2 regions of the Aliikangiella maris genome follow, and region 2 is predicted to be linked to the other one. Evidence: predicted binding sites of a transcription regulator. Region 2 holds the regulator's gene; the other holds the start of a gene.
The links. Region 2 encodes FNR, which switches genes on or off when oxygen is low (the NO sensors DNR and NnrR bind a similar motif). Its sites were predicted from a motif close to TTGATNTANATCAA; they were not measured.
Positions count from the first base shown of each region.

Region 1: ABVT42_RS04325 (alpha/beta family hydrolase) is a predicted target of FNR. The motif match lies at 1,767-1,780, and genes of this name have one in related genera.

Region 1 is NZ_JBFDAH010000003.1:267,001-270,297, reverse strand. It holds gene ABVT42_RS04330 (glutamine amidotransferase-related protein) at 246-1,004, shown strand; gene ABVT42_RS04325 (alpha/beta family hydrolase) at 1,843-2,484, shown strand; gene ABVT42_RS04320 (MFS transporter) at 2,617-3,297, shown strand, end outside.
Region 2 is NZ_JBFDAH010000001.1:433,463-436,759, forward strand. It holds gene hemN (oxygen-independent coproporphyrinogen III oxidase) at 52-1,434, shown strand; gene fnr (fumarate/nitrate reduction transcriptional regulator Fnr) at 1,608-2,336, shown strand; gene mobA (molybdenum cofactor guanylyltransferase MobA) at 2,470-3,045, shown strand; gene ABVT42_RS01980 (DUF7009 family protein) at 3,046-3,297, opposite strand, start outside.

The sequences.
Region 1 (3,297 bases), on a different contig from region 2:
TTGACAGTTATTTACATATTGCTTTGCGCTATTTTCATTTGTGTCAAATATTAATAAACTGACTAAAATATGGGTTATTCAAGCAATAAGCATAAAACTAGTGATTTTATGCATGTTTATTCAATTAAAAACATAATTTGTGAGTGATTAACCGATTTAGGTTTTGGTTTATTGATGTATCGAGCAACAAAAAGTGATTGTCTCGTTGGTGTTTCAGCAAAAACTGTCGAGCAGAGGTTTAAGTTTTGGCAAAAATAATGGTTTTTCAGCATGTTCCTTATGAACCTCTTGGTACACTTGATCCACTGATCCGTTCACAAAGGCACCGTATTCGATACGTGAATTTTGGCCGAGAACCTAATGCTAAACCGGATATTTGTAGCTACGATGCACTTATTATTCTTGGTGGCCCAATGAATATTGGTCAAGAAGATGAGTATCCACATCTGGTAACCGAGCAGCGAGTGATTCGACAGGCAATGCAACAAGATATTCCTGTCTTGGGAATTTGTTTGGGGGCACAACTCATTGCGGCTGCGGCTGGCGCGAAAGTTTATCAGGCACCTAAAAAAGAAATTGGCTGGTACCCTATTACACCAACTCAGGCAGCACAAAATGATCCGGTGCTCGGTCATTTTGATGAGTGTGAAAATATTTTTCAGTGGCATGGTTATACATTCGACTTACCCAAAAATGCAACGTTACTTGCTACCGGTGAACAGATTGCTCACCAGGCTTTTCAATTAAAAAACAATGTTTATGGATTTCAATTTCATCTTGAAACTGACTTATCCTTAATTCAACGCTGGCTAAAGTTACCTCAACATTTAAAAGAATTGGGACTCGATAAAGCTAAAGCGCGAGTTGATTCAATTTGGCAGGAAACACATTATCGAATTGATCGATCTCTGGCATTAAGCCATAAAGTTTTTAATGGCTTTTTATCATTGTTACCGAAAGTTAACGAGAAACATCAGTTTATTCATCGAGATTTTCTCAATTAAAATTTTAGGGTTTCTCATGTGGCTATATATTAAAAAATAATTTCATGCATTAAAAACCAGTCACTGTTCTCACTTTAAAAAATAAAACATGTAATATCTTTTATTCGGGCAAAAAATGGTATTTTGTGCATTGATTGATATTGCTCACCCGTTTATTCTTCGCACCATCTTTGCAATCGCTGAAATTTAGACAACAATGCAACACAGCGTGTTGGTAGCGACTTGTATTGACTCAATTTTGATTCAACAAATCCCCGATTGTTCTTAGGGTTTCAGGCCGCCTTTTGGCGGCCTATTTTTTCTACTTAAACTTTTTCTGCTTAATCTGCTTAATCTGCTTAATCTGCTTAAATTTTAACGATTAAAACGCTGGCTGCTTAAAAATAGTAATTTCTAATGCTTGGTAAAAATGACGAGTAAAATACTTTTTCTCAATTCATTGAAGTTATATCAATTGCGTTGGCTGATTGATAAACCTTACACAAAAGGTCTAAAAGATTATTATCGTTCAGTTATAAATGTTTCGAACTGTAGTTTTTTGTGTATAAACAATATTGACAGGTAACGTTTTTATCTGTTGTTCTTCAGCGAATTTATCCAATTTTAAATTCTCATATAACCCAGTATATATTAAGGCTATTTTTTCCGTTATTATCCACAATTAAAATACGTCAATAAGTAATTATACAAAACCAGGTTTTTAATTGAAGTATAGAGCGATAAGAAACTCATAATTACTTTGGCTAATTGCGCGGGAAATATTTGATTTGGATTAAATTTTTTAAATAATTTAAACTGGTTATTTTCCTATTGTTAACTTAAATTGGGTGACTTCTACTTGTTTAAAAGTGAATTTAAAATTCTATTGGCTCATGGGGCTGGAGCAAACAAAGATTCAGATTGGATGCAACAGATGGATCAACTTATTAGCGCTAAAGATTTAACGGTCTTTCGATTTGATTTTCCCTATATGCGTCAGCGATTAATTGATGGTAAACGACGTCCACCTGATCGAATGCCACGATTAATTGATGATTTTAATCAACAAATCAAACAGCTCAAAGAAAGTCAACGGTTATTGCCTACTGATAAATTAATATTGGCTGGTAAATCTATGGGGGGAAGGGTAGCCAGTTTGTTGGCGACTGAGTCTGCGCCTGATTTTAAACTTGAATTTAAGATAAGTGGTCTAATCGCATTTGGTTTTCCTTTTCATCCTGCGAATAAGCCAGAAAAATTTAGAGGAGAACATTTAGCTCACATTAGTATTCCAACATTAATTCTACAAGGAGAACGTGATAGTATGGGTAAGCCTAATGAGATAGAAGGTCACGCATTGAGCAAACAGGTTTGTGTTGAGTATTTAGCTGACGGTGATCACAGCTTTAAGCCTCGGGTAAAGTCTGGTTTAACGCTCGCAGATAATTTGCAAACAGCTGCCGATAAAGTGGCAGATTTTATATTTACTCTAGATGACTAATATTTGCACAGCAAAGGTGTCCAAATTCAATCAAATAGTCTATTTCTATTTGCAATAATTAATGAATAATCTACTATTAGCGGTCCGATCTGTTAATTTATTCCTGTTTTTGCACACTGAGTTATTCAACTGATGTCCAGAATAATCCCTGCTATTTCTACAACCCAAAGACAAACACTTGAGCAGCGTATACGTCGCGAATTATTTTCCTGGACTAGTCTGGCTTTAATGCTTGCGCTACTTGAAGGTGGTGTCATTGGTGTATTAATTAAAAATGGATTCGAGGGACGGGTCGAGAGCTGGTTGTTAAATTTAGCGGTGGCGGTCAGTACTGGTGCGCCATTTTATTCTAACTTGATTAGTTTTGTGTGGGTCAAGTTAAGTCATGGTCGCAGCCGGACTCGATTGGTGTCTAACTTGGCACTAGTCTGCTGTGTATGTGGGCTTGGGATTAGCCAGACTACTTTTGATGAATCGGGACTTTTTGCGCTATTGATGTTTTATATTATCGCGCGAATTTGCTGGTCTGGCATATTAACAATACGTTCTGATATTTGGCGGGCTAACTATCCGCGTTATATTCGTGGCAAAGTGACTGCTAAACTGGCGACTTTGACCTCCTTGCTCATGGCCATTGTCGCAATAGCTATTGGCCAAGTACTCGACTGGCAATTTGAAGCGTTTAAGTGGCTTTATTTGAGTTTATCGGTGCTGTCGATGGTGGGGGCTTTCCGTTATCGTTATTTGGTGATGCGCGGTAGTTTAAAGCAAATTGAGCGCGAAAAATCAACGGCCAGTGGACTATCGGTTGCC
Region 2 (3,297 bases):
CCTGATTAACGATATGTCTATCAGTTACAACCGAGAAGGGGAGAGAAGTCATTGCAATCACTAAAGCTTGAGTGGGATGAAAACCTGCTGAACAAGTATGATGTTTCTGGCCCTAGATACACTTCGTACCCAACTGCACTGGAGTTTTCCGATGAATATATGCAGAGCGATTATATTACTTGTCTTGAAAATATTGCGCAGGATAAATCTTTGTCACTGTATATTCATATCCCTTTTTGCCAAAATATTTGCTATTACTGCGCTTGTAATAAAGTCATTACTAAAGATAAAAGTAAAACCATTCAATATGTTGAAAATCTGGTCCGCGAAATTCAGTTGGTGTCCTCGCACCTAAAAGCAAAAACATTAAAACAAATTCATTGGGGAGGTGGGACGCCAACTTACTTATCAATGAAACAGATAGCATTAATTATGGATACTATTAGGACTTGTTTTGATGTACCTGATGATGTATCGACCGAAGTCTCTATCGAAGTGGATCCAAGGGCTTTGGCAATTACCGATATTAAAGTATTGGCTCAAATGGGGTTTAATCGCATGAGTATGGGCGTTCAGGATTTTGACCCTAAAGTTCAGCAGTCGATCAACCGCATCCAGTCTTTTGAAATAACTCGTGATTTAATTAATGAAGCAAGAAAGCATGGCTTTCGTTCGATTAATCTCGATTTGATTTATGGATTACCTTTACAAACTCGAGAAACATTTGCCGCGACTTTAGACAAAGTTATTCAAATATCTCCTGATAGAATATCTGTTTTTAATTATGCACACTTGCCTCATCGTTTTAAACCACAGCGTCGAATCAAAAGTGCTGAGCTACCAACTCCAGTGGAGAAATTGGCCATTTTTGCCTATATCATTGATAAACTTCAACAAAGCGGTTATTGCTATATAGGTATGGATCACTTCGCCAAGCCTGATGATGAATTGGCTATCGCGCAAAATAATCAGCAATTACATCGTAATTTTCAAGGCTATACAACACACGAGGAATATGAATTAATCGGCGTAGGGGTTTCTGCGATTGGTTCGTTGAATGGGCAATACCATCAAAATGTCAGAGAAGTTGATAGTTATTATCATTTACTTGAGCAGGGTCAGCTACCCACTTGGCGTGGAGCGAGTATGACTTTTGATGACACGATTAGGAAAAATGTCATATTTGATTTAATTTGTCACTTTTATCTAGATATAAATCAGATTGAAACTCGCTATCATATTAATTTTAAAACCTATTTTTCTCGCGAACTAAAGATGCTTCAACCGCTAATTGAAGATAAACTTATTACTTATTCAGGCGATTCAATTCAAGTCTTTGCTAAAGGCCGATTACTGATTCGTAATATTTGCATGACATTTGACGCCTATTTAAATGAGTTACAGGAAATCAGGTGTTTTTCAAAAGTTATCTAAATGACTGATTCAGCTTTATTTAAGCGCAAATAGATTGAGTAAATGATTAAAATGATAATTTTGTTGGCTTTTCTATTTTGTGAATATCGTTAATTTTTGTGAAAATTGGCTCCCTTGAATATATAAATTGAGTATAATGCACCTGTATATTCAAAACAAAGGGTGGGTCAAAGTTGTCTTCGAATAATTTTTTGCATAGTGAAATAAAGTGTCAGACCTGTAGTATTAGACGATTGTGTCTACCCGTGATGTTAGCTGATTCTGATATCGAACATCTCGAAAATATTGTTCAACGCAAAAAGGTACTGAAAAAAGGCGACTTTTTGTTCCATGCCGGTGATACATTTGATGCAATACACGCTATTCGCTCTGGCAGTCTCAAAACCTACACCATCAGTTCTGATGGTACGGAACAAATTACCGGATTTCATTTACCCGGTGAAATAGTTGGTTTAAATGCAATTAGCAGTACACAGTATCCTAGTTTTGCCAAAGCCTTGGAAACTTCACTGGTTTGTTCCATCCCCTTTGATAAACTTGAAGCACTCTCACGGGAATTGCCCGGCTTACAAAAGCAGCTTTTTAAGATTATGAGCGGCGAGATTCGCGAAGAGCAAGATTTAATGATGTTGCTCAGTAAAAAGAATGCTGACGAGCGGTTTGCGGCTTTTATTATAAACTTTTCTGGTCGTTTTAAACGCCGAGGCTTATCCAATAAGGAATTCCAGTTGACCATGACTCGTGGCGATATTGGTAATTATTTGGGCTTAGCCGTAGAAACAGTAAGTCGCTTGGTAACCCGTTTGCAAAAGCAAGGGCTCATATCGATTCAAGATCGTTATATTCAAATTAAAGATATGGAAGGCTTAAGTTCCTTAGCTGGTACATCTTGTCATGTATAATAGATTTTAAGTGTTTGAGATAATTTATTTTATTGAGTACTCAAGGTTAAATTATTTATATTTGAATAGCTCATTTATTAAGAGGAACTGTGAGTTATATTGGTAGGCAATTCTATGAGGATGAATTTGGCAAATGATTGACAAGTCATTTATTTCAGGACTCATATTATCTGGTGGTGCGGGTCGCAGACTAGAAGGAAAAGATAAAGGACTACAACAATTCCAACAAAAACCTTTGATCGAGCATCAAATAGATTGGCTGGCAGACCAGGTAGGAGAATTAATTATTTCTGCTAACCGTCATTTAGTAACTTATCAACAATATGGATATCTGGTTGTTACCGATCAACGAGAAGGTTATGCTGGACCGCTTGCAGGCATAGAGCAAGGGCTGCAAATTATGAAGAATGACTGGTTATTTGTTTTACCTGTCGATGTACCACTCCTACCTAAAATATTAATTCATCAACTTGTGCAACAAATTCAGTTTTCTGATTCTGCTTATTATTTAGTGACTGATGTAAGAGAGCATTACTTATGTATGTTGCTAAATCGATCTTGTCATAACACTGTCAGTCAATTACTCAATCAAAAGACTTATCGTGTAAGAGATTTCCTCAAGCAAATAAAGGCAACGCCAGTTAATTTGAATATTGAAGAGTCCGCATTTCGAAATTTAAATTATCTGGCAGATTATCAATCGGTCTAGTTATTTTGATTTTAAGTCAATTTCAAGAAAAGCACTGATCGCAGTGCTACTTGTGATTTTAATCCCTTGTTTGCTTGGTCTGTCTTTAACTTCACTTTCAAGAACTTGTTTATTAACACATAAAGTGAATTTTAATTGAGAGCCAAAATCAAAGAGTAACTCAGCATTGTTATTGGTAGTTTTAACCATATATTGAATTTGGTTTAGAGGATTCAGAGTGATTGAATCTTTTATTTCTCCGGTGTTTAATAA